DNA from 3 places in the Clostridium sp. HMP27 genome. Region 2 is predicted to be linked to each of the others. Evidence: riboswitches for the same ligand, from Rfam matches in the RefSeq annotation. Region 2 holds a riboswitch; each other region holds the start of a gene.

The links. A riboswitch is a leader RNA that binds a small molecule or an ion and turns the genes downstream of it on or off. The one in region 2 is predicted to bind thiamine pyrophosphate.
Region 1: another riboswitch for thiamine pyrophosphate. It lies ahead of thiC (phosphomethylpyrimidine synthase ThiC); the one in region 2 lies ahead of thiW (energy coupling factor transporter S component ThiW).
Region 3: another riboswitch for thiamine pyrophosphate. It lies ahead of tenA (thiaminase II); the one in region 2 lies ahead of thiW (energy coupling factor transporter S component ThiW).

The regions. Positions count from the first base shown of each region.
Region 1 is NZ_JMFY01000018.1:306,855-313,866, reverse strand. Features, by position in the region: gene DP68_RS10665 (methyl-accepting chemotaxis protein) at 1-400, shown strand, start outside; partial or broken gene DP68_RS10660 (amidophosphoribosyltransferase) at 664-843, opposite strand; gene thiC (phosphomethylpyrimidine synthase ThiC) at 979-2,292, opposite strand; TPP riboswitch at 2,377-2,482, opposite strand; TPP riboswitch at 2,621-2,722, opposite strand; gene DP68_RS10650 (helix-turn-helix domain-containing protein) at 2,853-3,197, opposite strand; gene DP68_RS10645 (flavodoxin family protein) at 3,456-4,091, shown strand; gene DP68_RS19600 (hypothetical protein) at 4,204-4,356, shown strand; gene DP68_RS10640 (peptidoglycan binding domain-containing protein) at 4,441-5,826, opposite strand; gene DP68_RS10635 (VTT domain-containing protein) at 6,263-6,505, shown strand; gene DP68_RS10630 (phosphatase PAP2 family protein) at 6,658-7,012, shown strand, end outside.
Region 2 is NZ_JMFY01000018.1:209,434-216,445, forward strand. Features, by position in the region: gene thiM (hydroxyethylthiazole kinase) at 1-86, opposite strand, end outside; gene DP68_RS10130 (hydroxymethylpyrimidine/phosphomethylpyrimidine kinase) at 124-990, opposite strand; gene thiW (energy coupling factor transporter S component ThiW) at 1,053-1,547, opposite strand; TPP riboswitch at 1,698-1,807, opposite strand; gene pdxT (pyridoxal 5'-phosphate synthase glutaminase subunit PdxT) at 1,891-2,460, opposite strand; gene pdxS (pyridoxal 5'-phosphate synthase lyase subunit PdxS) at 2,462-3,337, opposite strand; gene DP68_RS10150 (pitrilysin family protein) at 3,463-4,740, opposite strand; gene dut (dUTP diphosphatase) at 4,743-5,174, opposite strand; gene DP68_RS10160 (SoxR reducing system RseC family protein) at 5,332-5,787, shown strand; gene dhaM (dihydroxyacetone kinase phosphoryl donor subunit DhaM) at 5,897-6,286, opposite strand; gene dhaL (dihydroxyacetone kinase subunit DhaL) at 6,375-7,012, opposite strand, start outside.
Region 3 is NZ_JMFY01000034.1:33,455-40,466, forward strand. Features, by position in the region: gene DP68_RS14310 (nitroreductase family protein) at 1-48, shown strand, start outside; gene DP68_RS14315 (hypothetical protein) at 92-433, opposite strand; gene DP68_RS14320 (DUF1576 domain-containing protein) at 405-1,706, opposite strand; RNA gene ssrS (6S RNA) at 1,863-2,048, shown strand; TPP riboswitch at 2,276-2,385, shown strand; gene tenA (thiaminase II) at 2,515-3,174, shown strand; gene DP68_RS14330 (ABC transporter ATP-binding protein) at 3,180-3,932, shown strand; gene DP68_RS14335 (ABC transporter permease) at 3,929-4,672, shown strand; gene DP68_RS14340 (ABC transporter substrate-binding protein) at 4,760-5,770, shown strand; gene DP68_RS14345 (DUF5668 domain-containing protein) at 5,833-6,153, opposite strand; gene DP68_RS14350 (hypothetical protein) at 6,120-6,620, opposite strand; gene DP68_RS14355 (aminopeptidase P family protein) at 6,846-7,012, shown strand, end outside.

The DNA.
Region 1 (7,012 bases), 97 kb from region 2:
TAGTCAAAAGTCATTAAGTGATATAAGTACTATTGTCAATGAATTTAAAGAAAAGACTAATCAAGTACAAGGACTAATGGAAGATAATAATGACAAAATAGGTGTAGGAAATAAATTTCTTAATGAAACGGTTTCTAATGTAATTAGTATGATTGAAGATTTAAAGTTGTCTGGAGAAAATATAGATGAAATTAATAAATTAACAACTAACTTACTTAATGAAACAGAAAATGTAGTGGTTCTCAACTCTGATATAGTTGGAAAAACACAAAATACTATAAATATGTTTAGTACAGTAAGTGATTCAGTAAGTGAAAGTGCAGCTACAAGTGAAGAAATAGCTACTAGTGCTGAAGAATTAAAAAATATAGCTATTGCAATGAATGAATTAATTAAATAACTAGTGATTTTCAAAAGGGTTGAAAAACTATTATTACATAAGATAGCTTTTCAACCTTTTAAGATGCATCAAATATAATAAAAATTACTTAATTGCGATATATCAAAATAATCCCCAAAAGTCTATGAAGTCTCATAAATCAACACCCACAATATATATTACATAAAGCACTTTAAACATGCACTTTTTTTATGATCTAAAGTGCTTAAAAAACCATCTATGCCTATATATCCTAAACTATTTACTTCGATAAAGCTTCGTCATATAAAATTCTTTTTAATAAAGCCTAAAGTATAAGGTATGGATGAGACTTTAGAATATCCTAAAGCAGCAGGGGTGCCAGAGTCAGGCACTCCTATTACAATATCAGCTTCTACAGGACATTCTTTAAATAAGATCTCACCAGCTTTGAATCTTGAGTTATAAACACTAGTGCCATCAATCATATCTAAAACGCAGCTTTCTGAGCATTTATAACAGTACTTTCACCAAAGGCAGAGTATCGTACATGGCCTATGGCAGAAAAACCATTTATACTTTGTATTTATCAACATCATTTATTTGCATTTCATCACTTCCTAGTTATCTTCTCTTAAAATATTGATATCTTTTCCCTGCATTATTTTATTCATATTTCTCATGGAACACATTTTTCCGCACATAGTACAACTGTCCTCATGCTCAGGAGAAGATTCTTTTCTATATCTTCTAGCTTTTTCTGGGTCAATAGAAAGCTCAAACATTTTGTCCCAATTAAGTTCTTGTCTTGCTTTACTCATTTCGTTATCCCAGTTTCTAGCACCAGGAATATTTTTGGCTATATCGCCAGCATGAGCAGCTATCTTTGAAGCAATGATACCTTCTTTAACATCCTCTAGATTAGGTAATCTTAGATGCTCTGCCGGAGTTACATAGCATAGAAAATCAGCTCCACAGCTAGCAGCTAATGCTCCTCCAATAGCACTTGTGATGTGGTCATAGCCAGGGGCTATATCTGTAACTATAGGGCCTAATACGTAAAATGGAGCACCATGGCAAAGCTTCTTTTCAAGCAGCATATTTGCTTTAATTTCATTTAATGACATGTGCCCAGGACCTTCTATGATAACTTGAACGTTCCTTTCCCAAGCTCTTAAAGTTAATTCGCCTAATACCATTAATTCTTTTATTTGGCAGGCATCGGTAGCATCATTGATAGAACCAGGTCTGCAGGCATCTCCAAGACTTAAAGTTAAATCGTATTTTTCACATATATCTAATAATTCATCGTAATATTCATAAAAAGGATTTTCCTTGTTATTAAGTTCCATCCAGGCATAAAGAAGAGAACCACCTCTTGAAACAATGTTTGTAAGTCTTTTATTTCTTTTAAACACATTTGCAGTCTCTCTATTTATACCAGCATGAATAGTTACAAAATCTACACCATCTCTTGCGTGCTTTTCTACAACATCTAAAAATTCCTTTGCAGTAATATCCTTTAATTCTTTATCATAAAATCCCACAGCATCATATATTGGGACAGTTCCTATCATAGCAGATGATGAAGTAACAAGTCTTTGTCTAAATTCTTCAGTTTTTCCAAAGGAGCTTAAGTCCATTATAGCCTCAGCCTTCATGTCTAAAGCTAGCTGTACTTTTTTCATTTCTTCATCAATATCACAGCAATCTTTTGATATACCTAAATTTACATTTATTTTTGTTCTTAAGCCTTCTCCTATACCTTCTGGATCTATGGATTTATGATTCTTATTAGCTGGTATAGCAACTTTCCCTTCTGCAATAAGCTTTTTTAAAACTTCTATATGCATATTTTCCTTTTTCGCTACTATTTCCATCTCTTTTGTAATAATACCTTTTTTAGCTGCATCCATTTGAGTTGTATACATAATTTGAACTCTCCTTTATTATTTAATTATTTTTGACAAAAATAAAATGCAAGCCTATATAGGGCTTGCAACAAGAATACGAATGTATAGTTGAAAAATGCTCCCTACGTTGGAATTATCCAAATCAGGTTATGAGGGTCAGAGATAACATCTCTTTCTCAGCTTATCAATATAAGCTCCCCTTGCGCTAGACGTCTTCAAAAAATAACTAGCAGGGTTTGTTTGTATTTTTGAAAAGGTCCAATTATTAAATTTTAAAAATAAATTAAAAAGAAGCTTTACCATACGGCAAAGCTTCTTACAAAATCATATTATAAAAATCAATTATAATAATAATCGTACATAACTTCCCTACGGTAGTACTAACTACGTCAGGTTCATAGAGTTAGATTAGTAAAATCTTCTCAGCCAAAGGGCACCCCTAGTTAATTATAATTATATTTATTTTTTATGTAAGTAATATATTACTTTAAACTCATTATAATGCTGAAGTGATACTATGTAAAGAATTTTTTAGAATAATTATTCAGTGCTTCTTTAATAGTATATCTCAATTTAATAAATTATTGATCACAATCACTGTCTAAGTGAGGATAATATTTAATAGACCAATCTTCAATTTCTTTAATAATCTTGGTAAGTTCTTTTCCCTTATTAGTAAGATAATATTCAACTTTAGGAGGAATTTCAGCATAAATTATTTTGCTTATTAATTCATCATTTTCTAATTCCTTAAGTTTTTCATTTAATACCTTTTGACTTATTCCTTTAGTTATTCGCTGAAGTTCTAAAAATCTTTTAGGTTCATTATATAAATGACATAATAAAACGGCTTTCCATTTTCCTCTTATAAGATCCATCGCAAAATCTAGTAAACATATATATTCTTTTTCATTATAATGTATCATTAAGGTACCTGCCTTTAGTTATTTTGTGAATAGGAGAAATATAAAATTAAAAAACATATTATAGTTATATTATATACTAGAAAAATTATCAATAAAAATTTATAACATAGCGTAAATATACATATTACAATAAATCTTACCTGAAGGTAAGTCATCTAACAAAAAAGTGCGTACTTGTTAATTAAATTACCGAGCCATATAATAATCCCATAAGCACAAAAGATTATAAATATAAAGGTTTATATGGAGGTATGTACTATGAAAGTAATTGCTTTTAACGGAAGTCCTAAAAAAGATGGGAATACCTATGAGGCTATAAAAGCTGTGGCTAATGAGTTAGAAAAAGAAAATATAGAAGTAGAAGTTATCCATGTAGGAAACAAAGTAATACGTGGATGCCTAGCTTGTGGTGGATGTAGTAGAAATATGAATGAAAGATGTGTTATAGAAAATGATGAAGTTAATGAATGGATTCAAAAAATGAAAGAAGCTGATGGAATTATTTTAGGATCGCCTGTACATTATTCAGCTATAGCAGGAACCATGAAATCATTTTTAGATCGAGCATTTCTTGTAACATCAGTAAATAGCGGAATACTTAGACATAAGGTAGGAGCTAGTGTTGTTGCAGTTAGAAGATCAGGAGGGGTTCCAACTTTTGACCAATTAAATAACTACATTAACTATTCAGAAATGGTGATGCCTACATCAAATTACTGGAATGTAGTACATGGTACAGAACCAGGTGAAGCAACTCAAGATGAAGAAGGAATGCAAATTATGAGAGTTTTAGGTAAAAATATGTCTTGGCTTATGAAATTAATTCACTCTGGTAAAAATAATATAGAAGAAAATCAAAAAGAAGATAAAGTATTTATGAATTTTATAAGGTAAGGCTTGTACATGATTATTAAAAAAATAAATATATTAAATTCATATCTTCATCATCACTTCATAATTCAGATTTAGAATATTTATATAGAATTTATGAGGAGAGGATAAAGATATGAGATTATTAAAGATTTTATTTAGTAAGAAATTTAGACAAGAATATTCCCAAAAGCTTGTAAGTGAATATAATAAAACAAATGATATTGTTGAAGAGATATATACAGCAGCAATAAATGAATGTAAAGAGTTAAAAAATAAGGCTGCTTAATTTTAAAGTTCTAATTAATAATAGCAAAGAAGGGCTATCTTGAAATAATTTTTAATTATTTTGAGACAGCCCATTTGAGTTAAATTAATAATAGCAAATAATTGGAGTTCCTGCTTCGATATTGTTGAATATTGCTTTCGCCACATAGTAGGGAGCATTTACACATCCATGAGAACCATTTGTTAAATATATATTTCCACCAAATGTGCTTCTCCAATTTGCATCGTGAATACCAATGCCTCCGTTAAAAGGCATCCAATAACTTACAGGTGCGGCATAATCGGCTCCTCGGAGGACAGTATCCTTTTGTTTATATTTCAATTTATAAGTACCTGAAGGTGTTGAATGGTTGCTACTTACATTTCCTGTAACAATACTTCCATCTACAATAAGAGAGCCGCTTTTGTAAAACCATAGATATTGCTTCGATAGATTGATTTCAACATAAGTATTTCCAATATCATTAATGCCATGAGATAGTGCAGTTTGATTGTACACTGGTTTTTTAGTTATAGATTTTGCATTCTTTACAGCTGCAATTATGTCCTGCACTTCTTTAGATTTGTTAATTGACCACCCGTAATCACCACCACTAACTGATATTGGCTTTCCTGAAGATGTAATAAAGTTTCTTGTGCTGCCTAATGTATCATAAGTTTTTGCCAAAGTATCTATATAATTTTTAACTTTTACTTCATCAAATGTTACTTTCAAATTTTCATCCACATTAATCCAGGCATTTATTATATTACCATCTAAAGTTTCCATACGCTGACCAAAAGTATAGGTGATTTTTGTAGACGTGTATTTATCAAGCATATCTTTAATAGTAAGTATTTCTTTAGAATTTGAAGTATACTGAGGTTTTTCATAACAATTTATTGATTCTAAATTTATTCTTGTTTCTCCTTTGAGAATTGCATCTACAACGTGATTATATAAGATATTTTTATTGACTTTATTTCCACTGATTTCTTTAACAATTTTGTATCCATTATCTGAATACTTAAAATTAGGATTTTTAGGTTCGATTATGTTATTAGCATTAAAGCAAGAAAGATTATCTATAGATTTTTTTAATAAATCTGCATCGTATGAAGCTACTTCAGATAAGTCAAAGTTTGTTTTGTTAAAAACTCCATAAATCCATTTAAAAGGATTTTGACTATCTTTTAAACTTTGAAGTTTAGCATCGGGATTATATTTTAAAGCAACATCAGCTGATTTAATTTCTTCTCTTAAACCACCGCGTCCTTCTAATATAAGCGTATATCCTGCAATTTTATCTGCTAACTCTTTATTTGCCTCTTGCATAGTATTCGCAGAAACATTAGTGCAGTTAACTGAGGAGCCAAAATAAAAGCGATTCATAAAATATACGGACATAGCTAAGTACATACTAAGTAAAGTTGTAAAGAAAATAACGATAAGTATCATGATTTTTTTGAGTTTATTTTTGGGTTCCCCCATAATAATTAATCCCTCCACATGATTATACAAGCTAAAAAGAATTCCTTTGATAACATGAAGAACGTGTCTTTTTAGCCACTCATTTTATAATATGTATCAGTAGGGATATTGCTCCTAAATATTTAACTATTAGAAATAAGAATATTTATACATTAAATTTCTTAATAAATCTTAAGATTTTTCTTAATAAACATTAATGCTTTTCTAATGAGGTTTTAATATTTCAGGCTTAAAATATAGATATAAATTAGCAGGGAGATGGAATGAAGATGAATAAAATAATAACTTTAAGATTAATTATATTTATATTTTTAAGTTTAATCTTTATAACATTTAAGGCTTATTTGGAATTGGGAGTGGCATTAATATCAATTTTATCATTTTGTTATTTTTCTAGACAAAGAAGCAAATGATTATATAAAAGAGAGATGTAGTTATGGTGAATAACATTGAATTTAAAAACTTTGTTGTTAAGAATGAAATTGTTATTTTAATAGGATTATTTATTTTGCCTATACTTCCAGATGAAGTTATTTGTGTTGGAGCTGGAATTAGTGGAGTTAGTTTTAAGAAATTTATAATCATAGCTGTACTTTCTAAAATAATTACAATACTTGCCTATTCTCAATCGGTGCAGTTAACCAGTTTAATATTAATTTTAAATTTAAGGGAGAAATAATAACTATCATAGTAAAATTAAGATTTTCTTAAGTTATTTTTCATTTTATAACTAAAACATCATTAAAAACTATGATAGAATTAATATATATAATATAATAGTTAATATGTTTTTAAATTTAAATAAAAATATAGAAAGGAAGTGATTACTGTATGATAACTTATTTGCAAATTATTGATAGAAAAATGTTGAATTTATTAAGCAAAAGAATAAGATGTAAAGTACTTGATAAAATAATGCCGTTGATTACTGCACTAGGTAATGGTGCCATAGTGTGGGCAATTATTTCAATATATTTAATACAAAATGAGAATTATAGAATTGAAGGTTATATGGTAATTGCTTCTATAGTTTTAGTTACTATTATTGGAGAGGGAATAATAAAGCATATTATAAAAAGGACAAGACCCTTTGAACATATGAAGATAAATAAATTATTAATATCCAAGCCTATAACTTATTCCTTTCCATCAGGACACACCGCATCTTCATTTGCAGCATCAGGCA
Region 2 (7,012 bases):
GTAACGTAATTTGTTATGTGATGTACAAGAGGTGTCTTTTCCTTAACTTGTAAAAGAATACGATTAAGCTTTTCATTAATTCCCATAATAGTTTCCTCCAAACTTATATATAGATTTTTATTTCTATAGCATACCTGCATTTTTATACAGTGTGTAAAAATGATTAGTAGGACCTACACCATGGCCAATATCTAATGAGTGCTTAATTGCTTCTGTAATATATTCCTTAGCTCTTTTTATTGATTCTACTAAAGTATAACCCAATGCTAAATTAGAACATATTGCAGAAGATAAGGTACATCCTGTTCCATGAGTATTTTTAGTATGTATTCTTTCTCCTTCAAAATAATGAAATTCTTTTCCATCATATAATATATCTACAGCATCATCCGCTAAATGACCTCCCTTTAAAAGTACATTAGGGGCCCCTATGAAATGAATTATCTTTGCTGCAGTTTCCATTTGTTCTCTTGTTTCTATAGCCTTTAATGTTTCAGCTTCTTTTAACAATTCACTATACTCATGATTATCCGTATACATCTGTTTATAAGTTTCTATTATAGCCAATGCTTCAGGGATATTAGGAGTTATAATAGAGCTTAAAGGTATTAATTTTTCTATAAGTGCTTTTTTTGATTCAGGTTTAAGTAAATCAAATCCACTTTTTGAAATCATCACAGGATCTAAAACCATATTCTTAGGTTTATATTCATTTAACTTTTTACTGATTGCATCTATAGTTTCTATTTTTGAAACCATTCCTATTTTCACTCCATCTACCTCTATATCCTTAAATATTGCATCTATTTGAGCCTCTATAATTGAAGATGATAAATCCTCCACTGCCCAAACACCTTGAGTATTTTGAGCCGTAATAGCAGTTATAACACTCATTCCAAAGGTTCCATTTGCAGAAAATGTCTTTAAATCAGCCTGAATACCTGCTCCTCCTGAACTGTCAGAACCTGCAATAGTTAATACTTTTTTCATTTACAAAACCTCCTCATTTAGTTTTTTCAATACTTTTTAATCAATTTCAATTAGCCTTAGTGTTATTGCTTATAAACCATGTTTATTATGTTTCTCTTTAATATAATAGTTAGTACCACATAAGCTATTAATGCTCCTCCTAAACTGCTTATGGAAAAAGGTATTACATAAAATAGTGCTGCAACATCTTTTCCAAGTACTAATTTAGAAATTGGGTAACAAACAAGTGCTCCAATTACTCCCGTACCTATAACTTCTCCTAGAAAAGCATGTATAATCTTTTTGCCTCTTTTATAAAATAACGCTGCCAAAAATGCTCCTATCATGCTTCCAGGAAAAGCCATAATAGAACCTGTTCCTAAAATATTTCTTATAACTGATATACAAAAGGCAATACCTACTCCTATGTAGGAATTAAACATTACTGCAGAAAGTACATTAATTAAATGTTGTATAGGAAAACACCTTGAAGCTCCTATTGGAATATAAATTAAATTTGAAAGTAAAACTCCCATAGCTATAAGTAGTGCTGAAAAAGTTAATTTTTTTGTACCCATAAAATCACTCCTAAATTTAAATAATATAAAATTTTAGTACTATCCAGCAGAAAATTAGAAGTATTTTAAAAGTAGTAGTTTTTAATTTTTCTATAATATAAAAAACAAAAGACATAAACTCCCACGAAGTTTATGTCTTAAATATCAAAACAATATCTACATCTAACTCCCTACGCCGGCATTATCCAGATCAGGTTAAAGGGTCTAAGAATGGATTTCTTACTCTCAGCTGGCCATTACCAACTCCCCTGTGTAATTACCTATATTATTAATTTTCATTAACATCATACTATATATAAAAAATTAAGTCAATTGATCCCTATGAAGTTCCTAAAAATTCAAGTTAGAACTGGCACATAGAAATAAAGTATTTGTGGAACTGAAGATTTTCTGTAAGTTCAGGATGAAAGGATGTGACAAGGATATTATTTTGTTTAGCTGCTACTATATTCTCCTTTAACTTATGGAGTACTTCTACATCATCTCCCACACTAACAATAAATGGTGCTCTAATGAACACAAGCGGAATTGGATTATCTGATACACTCTTAATAACATCCTCAGTGCTAAAACTATTTATTTGCCTTCCATATGCATTCCTTCTAACTTTTATATTCATTACAGAAATATGTGTTATGTCGTCATTTTCAATTTCCTGTGCAAGCAGTATCATGCCTGCACAAGTTCCCCATACTGGTAATCCTAATAGTATCTTCTCTCTAAGCTTGGGAAGCATTCCTGTTTCCCTTAAAATTTTGCCAATAGCAGTACTTTCTCCCCCTGGTAAAATTAATCCATTAATATCTTCAATATCCTTTAACGTTTTAACTTCAACTGCATCAAAGCCTAATGCATTTATGCTTTTTATATGTTCTATAACTCCACCTTGAAGGGATAAAACTCCTATCTTCATCTTACCAGCCTCTTTCTGCATATCTATTAGTTAAATCTCTTAAGTCTATTCCACTCATCGGCTCCCCTAATTCTTCTGAAACCTCGGCAAGTCTCTTAGGATCATTATGATAAGTAGTTGCAAGTACTATTGCCTTTGCTCGTTTTTCTGGACTATCTGACTTAAATATTCCAGAGCCAACAAACACCCCTTCGGAGCCAAGCTGCATCATAAGTGCGGCATCTGCTGGTGTTGCAATTCCACCTGCTGCAAAATTCACTACAGGAAGCTTTCCTTCCTTCCAAACAAATTTTATCAATTCGTATGGAGCTGACATTTCCTTTGCAATTGTCATAAGTTCTTGTTCTGGAGCATTTTTTATTTTTCTTATTTCATCCATCATGCATCTCATATGCCTTACAGCTTCAACAACATTTCCTGTACCCGCTTCCCCCTTTGTTCTAATCATAGAAGCTCCCTCACCTATTCTTCTTAAAGCTTCTCCAAGATTTTTAGCACCACAAACAAAAGGAACTTTAAAATCCCATTTATTTATATGATAAGCTTCATCTGCAGGAGTTAAAACTTCACTTTCATCAATATAATCGATTTCCAAAGCTTGAAGTATTTGAGCTTCTACAAAGTGACCAATTCTAACTTTGGCCATAACTGGTATTGAAACTGCTGATTTTATTTCTTTAATCATTTTAGGATCGGACATTCTTGCAACTCCACCTTGCTTCCTTATATCGGAAGGTACTCTTTCAAGAGCCATTACAGCACAAGCTCCAGCCTTCTCCGCTATTTCAGCTTCCTTTGGATTAACAACATCCATAATTACTCCACCTTTTAACATTTGAGCAAGGTTTTTGTTTAGTTCATAATTGTTCATAAAAATATTCCCCCAATAAAATCTAAATTTTCTTACATCCATATTATAAAACAACAATGTATTAGTACAAAATGTACCGATACAAATTGTACCGGTACATTTTAGATGTAAATTTGTAAATCTTATAAGACTCACTTGATAATTTGTATTGTAGGAAAATTTAATACTTTATTTATTACCCTAGAAATTTCCTCGCTTGTGACTTCACTTAAAATTTCGGGCATTTTATATATAATATCATTTGATGAATACATTATTTCGCTGCAAGCTAAATCCTTCGCTAATTGCACTGACTTCTCTGACCTCAATGCCGTTTTAAGTTCTATATTTTTTATAAGTTTTTTAATTAATTGCTTATTAAAAATATAAGTATCTTGTTTAATTTTTTCTATAGAGCTATCTATAAGTCTTACCGCTTTTTCAATATTTTCTCCTGATGTCCCCATAGAAATTTTAAATAATCTTATTCCTCTTTCTTCTTTTATACTACTTTGAATTTCATAAGCCAGTCCATTTTGGGTTCTAATTGTATCATATAAAATACTAGAAGTTCCTTCTCCAAAATAATTATTAAATACCTTTAGACAGCCAAGTTCCTTTAGGGATAAATTATGTATTGGATAAGCATATTGTATTTTAGAACCATTTACACCTTCCCTAAACTTTACGAACATACCTGCATTATTATTTTCGTAAAGATAATCATTACCTATGTCACTTCTATTAAGATACTTATCTTCTAAGCCACATGACTTAATACTTTTTAAATTTCCCACATTCTCTTCTATCTCAAAAACATCAAAGCATTTTTCAACTACACTTATAGCTTCTTTCTCTAGAAGTCCCGTAACCACAGTTATCACCATATTAGATGGCAAATAATATTTGTTATAAAACTCTTTTACAACATCTAATGTAATTTTAGATATACTCTCATGCGTTCCTATTATTAAATCTTTTATTCTTCTATGCTGGAAAGCATTATGTAATAATTCATCCTCGCAAAACTGATATAAGTCCTCTGACCATTCATTAAGCTCTTGATTAATTATATCCATTTCCTCTTTAAAGCCATTTTCAGGGAAGGTAGGCCTTAAAACTATATCAGAAAAAAGTCCTAATCCTTTTTCAAAATCCTCATTTAGAAGGCTGCCATAATAAACTACATAGGGGTAATTTGTCATAGCATTTTGAAATCCAAACAATTCATCGCATAGCTTATTTATTTCTAGCTCAGTTTTATTTATTATTCCTTTAAACACCATATGTTCTACAGCATGAGCTGTGCCTAGTGGGAATCCTTCTTCTTTTATAGCTCCAGCATCTACTCCTATACAAAATGAGGTTATATTTCCCGGAACATATTTATATATAACTTTTAATCCATTTTTCAAGACTTCTTTTATCAAAATTATACACTCCCTGTAGACCCAAATCCATTTGCCATTCTATCAGAATCATTTACTTCCTGGACCTCAACGACTTTAACTTTTAGCACAGGTTTTATTACCATTTGAGCAATTCTCATGCCCCTTTCTACTTTAAAATCACATTTCCCATGGTTTATAAGTATTACTCCTATCTCTCCCCTATAGCCTTCATCCACAGTTCCTGGAGAATTGAGAACAGTAATAGAATTTTTAAGCGCTAAGCCGCTTCTTGGTCTAACTTGTGCCTCTGTATCCTTTGGAAGTTCTATTACTATACCTGTTTTTATCAAAGTTGTTTCATTAGGTTTTATTATCCTTTCCTCCACTGAGCAAAGATCCATTCCTGCATCACTCTCATGAGCATATCTTGGAAGTACTGCATCCTTATGTATTCTTTTTATATTAAGTTCCATTCATCATTCCTCCTTATCATTACCTCTATTTTATATTCTAAGTAAGTATTTAACAATACTATTATTCCATTTGCGTTTTTTGTCGTATGTGCTATAATATTAATTGAAATGTTATATCCGAGTATTTTACTTGGAAATAAGTAAAGAGGTGAAATTAATGAATCAGGTAGGATATGTTACACGTGTTAATGGTAATGAAGCTAATGTAATGTTTAAAAGAATGTCTGGTTGTGGCGATAACTGTGCGTCTTGCGGGGGAAGCTGTGAAGTTCCACCTATGCTTTTAGAAATGGAAAATACAGTTTCTGCAAAGCCTGGAGATTCCGTAGAAGTACTTATGGAAGATAATACTTTTTTCAAACTTACTTTTTTTGCTTATGTATTACCTCTTATATTTATGCTGGCAGGAATCGGAATTGGACATGTAGCCTTTAAAGATGATCTTATTTCAATATTTATGGGATTTGGATTTTTAGCAGTATCTTATGGAATACTTAGATTAGTTAATAACCATCATGTAAAAAATAATAAGCCTTCAGTATCTATGGTAAGAATACTATCAGAAGAAGAGCTTGCAAAAATAGAACTTTTAAGAAAGCAGGAAAGCTTTTAAGGAAATTGCATAGCAATTTCCTTTTATTTTGCCCATAACATGGATTTATTATTTGATTTATGCCATCCAGTATGTGCTGCCATTATATATTAGTCAATCTCTAATCCACCTAAGCCATTTTACCAAGCTTTAATTCCTCTAAGACCTTTATGATTTCCTTTAAGCTTTTATCCATACTTATTTGCACCGCTCCAGTTATGGCTCCCTCTACTAAAGCTGTATCTATTATCTTAACTTTATGCTTTTTATCTTCTGATAAAAATTCCAGAGCCATTTCTGCATTCATTAGTGCACTTCCAAGATCAAATAATATTACAACTCCGTCATCTGAATATACATTGTTTATGCCTTCCAATATAATATCTATGTCTGTACCAATACTCCCATCTTTAGTTCCTCCTGATGCTGCTATGGATACCTCTGGAGCCATTTGTAGTGCCAATTCCCTAACCCCTTCAGCAATTTTTTTACTATGAGATATTATAACCATTCCTACCATGTAGACACTCCTATCTTTTAAGTAATAACTAATAAAACAAATAATAATTTTAGTAAAATCTTATTTTATTAAAAAATGAAATTTAATCTTACTCGTTGTATATTGCTTTTTTATTATTATTTATAAAGTATTTGTATATTTCATTTAGCATAAAATAACTTGAAGTTGCTCCTGGATCTTGATGTCCTATGCTTCTTTCTCCTAAATATGCCGCCCTTCCCTTAGTTGCAACTATAGATTTTGTATATTCTAATCCTTTAAGCGCTTCATTCTTCATATTTTCTAAAGCTTTTTCGTCAATTAATCCATCATCCTTTGATTTCACAAGTGCATTTAATGCAGGTTCTATGGCATCTATCATAGTCTTTTCCCCTGCCTGAGACTTTCCTCTAGACTTAATTCCTTCTAATGCAGCTTTTAACATATTTATGAGATCATAAATATCCATAAACTCCTTATCTATAGCCATTGAAGCTTTCATAAATGCAGTACCATATAAAGGACCAGATGCTCCACCTACATTTGAAACTAGTGTCATACCTGTAATTTTTAAAATCTCCGATATACTTTCAGTATTTGTTTCATTCAGTTTTTTTATTACTGCCTTAAAACCTTTAGACATATTTATACCATGATCTGCATCACCAATATTCGCATCAAGTTCTGTTAGAAACTCCTTATTTTCTTCTATTACTTTAGCAATATTTTTTATAGTTTCTTTGACTT
Region 3 (7,012 bases), on a different contig from region 2:
ACAGAAGAAAGTTTAAAATATGAAAAGATTCATAGGGAAAAGTTTTAGGTAAGTTTTAATGATGAGAGGAGAGCTATAGTCTCCTCTTATTTTACTTATATCGTATTAATTTTATAGTTAAATTTGGAGGAGAAAACTCAACTTCCGCCTCATCAATCATCATTCCAATTAAGCTTAATTGATCAGTGCCTTCATCACTGCCAGCTAATTGCCAATAGTATTCTTCGATTTCTCTTTGTCTTTTTAAATTTAGAATTTGTTTTAAATTATTAATTTCTTGATTAGAGGATGTAACATTATACGAGTGAGCAATGATTTCAAAGAAATTTTCTGTGTTAGATAAGGATATATTTAAATTTAAAGCTCCATTTAGAAGACAAAAGTCCATTAGTTCCTGAACTATCTTAGAGATTTTTTTTAGCTCGTTTTTCATTAGGATAATCTCCTTTCTTAAATGCTTCAATAAGAGGAACTACTATGGCAGCAACCACTCCTCCAGAGAAGCCATTATTATATAAATTTAGCCCACCGTGAACAACTCCAATATTCATAACTACTGAAAGATGCAGAAAACCTGCTAAAATGCCAGCAAGTGGCCCGTAGGCTCCAGCAACAGGGGCTAAGGTTGTTCCAAATAATGCACCTATTATAACAACAGTCGAGCAAGGGTCCCAAATTTTTATGTTAGCTGCTATAAATACTCCAATTAAAATAGGTATAGCATTTCTAGGATGTTTGCCAAAAGCTGCAAAACCAACCATTGTTAATATTCCAGCGGTAATAGGTCCATTTACAATTCCTTTAGATATAACTACATAAGCTATACCTATTAAACCCATAATTCCCATATTTATAAATGTTATACCATATCCACAAAGTTGTGTAAAGTCTGTAACTGTTTTACCAGAATAATGTAGGACATTCTTATATCCTTTAAAGCTTTTGCCGTTTATATAATATCCTAAGAAAATAAGGAGTATAAAGCAGGAAATGAGAAGCAGCTTTAAAAATGAGTCATATTCAGTTGATAATATTTCTGTTGATTTAATTATTAGACCAAAACCTCTAAGTACAGAGGTTATTATAGAACCGATGAGGCCTGCTGTAAATCCTATATTATAAAGATTATATCCATCATGGACTTTTATAAGATGTGATGATAGTGGTGTTATTACAAATCCTATTAGTATTCCAAATAGTATGCCAATAGGAAGACCTAATTTTATAGATACATGTAATCCAAAGCTTATCTCACTTACTACTGGGGCAAGAGCTGTACTAAACATCATTATTACTACTATGTTTTTGAAATTTATTTGTTGATACTTAACATAGAGGTATCCTCCTAAATATATAGGCCAGACATTGAATAAGTTTTTTCCTATAAACGAGAAGGCCATAATAGTAAATACAGATGCAATTAATGCGCCATTAACTTTTAATTTTAATTTCCATATTATAAAAATGTTTACTAAGGTTAAAACACCTGCATTTATAAATGTTGCTCCAATTCCACCAACTGATATATAATCCGTCAATAGTATGTCGGGACTTACAACTATTCTATAAAGTCCTTTATATATGTTTTTAGGGTTATCAAATATAAAAGCTAAGATGATTAGGCATAATGGAAATAAACTAAGTATAGTTAAAACTCTTTCTTTTCCAATATCTATAGAATCCTTTGTAATAGCGACAACCTCCAAATGAACACCTCCAATGAAATTTTAAGTGTTCTATAATATTTTGGTATTGAAAAACTTATGTATACTTTACATAAATTTAATAGAATTTTATCAACCTTAAATTCCCTATTGCAATCTAGATGATATTTGATATAATAATTTCATAAGGTTAATCCCTTATTTCTGAAATATTTGTGAAGCTCTTATTTTGAACCTACATTACTTAAAAGGGAGTTCAACATTTAGATGTGAATTGACTCATAAGTCCAACGTAAATGGCAAGGTCTATAAAGCATCTGTGAGGACACCCACCTATCGGAGAGATAGGTGTCAAAATTAGGGCAGCGGTATTTTGGATACTTTCTTTGATTATAATTAGATTAGTATATATGATAAGAGATGACACTAGTCATCTCTTATTTTTGTATGAATAAAAATTTCCAGCTATGTTTCTAATATTAATCACTTAAAAAAGTCTTGGCATTTTTAAGCTATTGTGGTAATATGACTTTGTAAGATTAAGGTGAAAAGCAGTTTATGTAAGATTAGATTTTAATAGTATTACATATTGTGAAACACAACAAGTGCATAAAAAATCCCGGGGGGGCTGGTGTTGCTGGCTGAGAGTAAGAACGAAATTCTTAGACCCTTTTAACCTGAACTGGATAATTCCAGCGTAGGAAGAGGTTTTACATATACATATATTTTGAGGATATAGGTACAAATCTCTTTTGTAGATTTGTACCTTTTTATTTTTCTAAGATCCTTAAAATTATTAGTCTTACAATATTAAGTGTTACGACTAAAAGGAGCAATGGAGGGATTAATAATGAAATTTTCACAAAGTTTATACAAGAGTGTTGAAGATATTTGGGAATCTTATTACAAACATCCTTTTGTAGATGGTATAGGACAAGGAACTTTAGATGTGGACAAATTTAAATTTTACATGATTCAAGATTATATTTATCTTATTGATTATGCAAAAATTTATGCTCTGGGTATAGTTAAGGCTGATACTGAAGAGGTAATGAAAGGATTTGCCACTATGGTAAATGGAATATTAAATGGCGAAATGAGTATTCATAGATCTTATATGAGAAGACTTGGAATTACTCAGGAGGAAATTAGAGATACAAAGGCATCCCTTGCTAATATTTCCTATACTAATTATATGCTTTCTGTATCTCAAAGAGGAACTTTAGCAGATCTTACTGTGTCATTATTATCTTGTATGTGGAGTTATTTAGAGATTGGAAGACAGTTAAGTAAAATTCCAGGAGCTGTAGATCACGAGTTCTATGGAGAATGGATAAGAGGATATATTTCAGAGGATTATATAAAGCTAACTAACTGGGTAATAGACTTAGTAGATGACCTGGCAAAGGATCTACCAAAAGGGGAGCTTGAAAAGCTAGAGGAAATATTTGTGAACACAAGTAAATATGAGTATATGTTTTGGGACATGGCTTATAACAAGGAGATGTAATCAGTATGTTAGAGTTTTCTAATGTGAACTTTAAATATGAAAATGATTCAAAGACTCTTATAGAAGATCTAAACTTTAAGATAAATAAAGGAGATTTTGTAAGTATAATAGGGCCTAGTGGTTGTGGTAAAAGTACAATCTTTAGATTGATTTCAAAACTTGAAAAAGCTTCTAGTGGAGATATTTTATTAGGTGGTAATAATATTAAAGACCTACATGGCCATATAGGGTACATGCCCCAACGAGATTTATTAATACCCTGGAGAACGATTTTAGAAAATGCTTCATTACCGATGGAAGTAGGTTCTAGAAATGTTAAAGAAGCTAGACAAAAGGCAGAGGAATATTTAAAGATTTTTGGCTTAAATGAGTATAAAGATAAACATCCAAAGGATCTATCGGGAGGAATGAGACAAAGGGTTTCTTTTATCAGAACATTACTTACAGGATCAGAGGTAATGCTTCTAGACGAGCCTTTTAGTGCCTTAGATGCTATTACAAAGGTTTCTATGCAGGAATGGCTTCTAAGTCAATGGATTAATTTAAAAAAGACTATCTTGTTTATAACTCATGACGTAGAAGAAGCTTTATTTTTATCTAATAGGATATTTGTGATATCAGAAAAGCCTATTGTAAGGTTAAAGGAAGTTATAGTTCCTCTTAATTATCCAAGAGATAGACATGCTTTAAGCAATAGGGAAATACTTGAGATAAAAGAAGAACTTATAAATGAATTAAAGCAGAGGGTAGAGCTATGAAGAAATATAAATCATCAGCAATTGTAGGAATTTTCTTTTTTATTACCTGGGAAATTATTGCACGATATATAAATGCAATGTTTATACTTCCATCTCCTACTAAAGTTTTAATGAAAACTTGGGAGCTTAGGGAACCTCTTTTTTTAGTGCATCTTCCTGCTACAATGCTAGTTACTTTCATAGGACTTTTAATATCAATAGTTTTAGGAGTTATGCTAGCCATAGCTATGAGTTTAAATAAAAGAATTGAAGAAGCAATATATCCTATTTTAGTAGTAACTCAAACTATACCGATAACGGCATTGGCGCCAATATTTGTACTCTGGTTTGGATACAGCATTTGGAGTAAAGTTGTAGTAACTATACTTATTACGTTTTTCCCTATAGTTGTAAATACCTATGATGGCTTCCGTTCTACTAAAAGGGAAATGGAAGAGCTTTTGGTAACCTTTGGAGCAAGTAAAAAGGAGATTTTTATTAAGTTGAAATTTCCTCATGCTCTGCCATATTTCTTTTCGGCACTAAAAATAGCTGTACCTTTAAGCGTAATAGGTGCTGCAATTGGAGAATGGCTTGGAGCTCAATCGGGACTTGGATATTTTAGCAAAAGAATGATGACTCAATTAGATGGTGCGGCAGTTTTTGCTCCAATAATGATTTTATCGCTTGTAGCAATAGTCTTAGTTTGGATAATTAATATTTTAGAAAATAAAATAATAGGGGATTTTTATAGAGAATAACCTTTATTTTTATATTTAAGGTATCTTGAAAAAAATAATCAATTAGATGATAACATATTTTTAAGAGCCTAAAAGGAGGAGTAAACTATGAAAAAGTTAAAGTATTTATCATTATTATTAGCATTTTTACTTTTAGTAATGACAGGATGTAGTAGTAAACAATCTAATCAAAATGAGGCAGATAAGCTAGAAGAGGTGGATTTAGTACTTGATTGGTACCCAAATGCAGTACATAGTTTCATATATGCAGCTATAGAAAAGGGATATTTTAAAGAAGAAGGATTAAATGTAAATATTAAATTTCCATCTAATCCTACAGATCCACTATCACTACCAGCAGCAGGAAAAGCAACAGTTGGAATATACTATCAACCTGATGTTATAATTGCAAGAGCTAATGAAAAAGTGCCTGTAAAATCTATTGGATCTATAGTGCAATCACCTCTAAATGTAATAATAGCTTTAAAAGAGAAGGGGATAAATTCTCCTAAGGACCTATCAGGGAAAACTATAGGATTTTCAGGGAATCCATTAAATACAGAATATGTTAAAACAATGGTGAAAGAAGATGGGGGAGACCCAAATTCAGTAAAGGTAATAGACGTAGGATTTGAGCTTTTATCTGCGATGATTACAAAAAAAGTTGATGCAACAACTGGGGGACTTATAAATCATGAAGTTCCTGTTATGAAACATGAAGGACATGAAATAAATTATTTTGATCCATCTAAGTATGGAGTACCTAACTATTATGAATTACTTTTTGTTACAAGTGATAATACATTAAAAGAAAAGCCTGAAACTTTAAAGAAATTTATGAAGGCATGCAAAAAAGGATTTAATTTTACAAAGGAAAATCCAGATGAGGCATTAAGTATATTATTAAAGAATCAACAAAAGGATAATTTTCCTCTTATAGAAGCTGTAGAAAAGGAAAGTATGAATACTTTACTTCCAAAGATGGAGTTAAAAGATAGTCCATTTTCCACTCAAGATAAGAAAGTTTGGGAAGACAATATGAACTGGTTATATGAAAAGGGAATGCTTAAAGAAAAAGTAAAAGCAGAGGACTTTTATGTAGACTTACTTTCTAAATAGTATATATAATTAATAAGCAGTAAGCAGTATATATAATATATAACTACTTACTGCTTATTTTATTAAAAGGTATTTTGTGAGTGCTGAATACTTATCCAAGCGTCCTGTGGTAAGCTTACAAGTATGCAGCTTACTGCAGAAATGCAAAGTATTAGTAGTATTAAAAAGATACTAATACCTTTTATCTTAAATCTTTCTGAGGAAAAGAGGCACATAGAGTTTGAAATTAAAAGTTCTGTACCTAAGAGTATTAAAAGTACTGGCCACCATTTAAGAAAGCTTATAAGGGTTAGTATATCTTGAGAAGGAGATAAAAAAAGAACTATGCCAAGAAATATACAAGATATTCCTAAGGTAAAAGATCCTGTTGTCCATTGGCGCATGGCTTATCTCCTCCAGTTTTTTTAGTTTTCTTACCTGATAGAAGCTTTATTCCAATACCTATACATAAAATAGAAGCTATAGATGTTCTTATATAATTTTCAATTCTCATATCTAGATATATATTTAATGATGGAAATATTACTCTGTTTATCATAGATAAAGCACCAATTATTATAAGTCCATAAGCTATTAATTTTACTTCATCACCTTTACATACAAAGTTGATGCCTTCATCTTCTGAAATAGGTTTATCAGAAATCAATTGCTTTCGAACATCAAATATACTAAAAAACCAAATTATTGGAATTAAAAACATAGTAAATGAAATACGAAGCCAGTCGCTTAACCCAATTATTAAGAAAAATGATGCCATAATTTGAATTCCTTTTCGCTGTAGCCCTATATACATGTGACCTGCCCCAGGCATTAATGAAAATAGCATTGCTAAAGATTTATTATTTTGCATTTTAACAACTCCTTAAAATTTTCTTTCTAATCAATACTATAAGACTTAATTCTTAAATAAAAGAAAATATAAATATTAAAAATTTCTTAAGTTTATTCAGTATAAGCTTGTAGAAGGAATTATTAGAATTATTATAGAAAATAAAATTAATGGTATATTAATGTAATTGATAATAATATTTTGTGGTAAACTAAAAGTATAAATTAACTAAGGGGGCATTAAGAAATGAAACAAAATAGACTAGAAAAAGTATTGAATGATATGAGGAAAAAAGACATACAACAACTTATCGTAACAGATCCATCTTCTATATTTTACTTAACAGGAAAATGGATTCATCCAGGAGAGAGAATGCTTGCACTTTACATAAACTTAGCTGGAAATCATAAGCT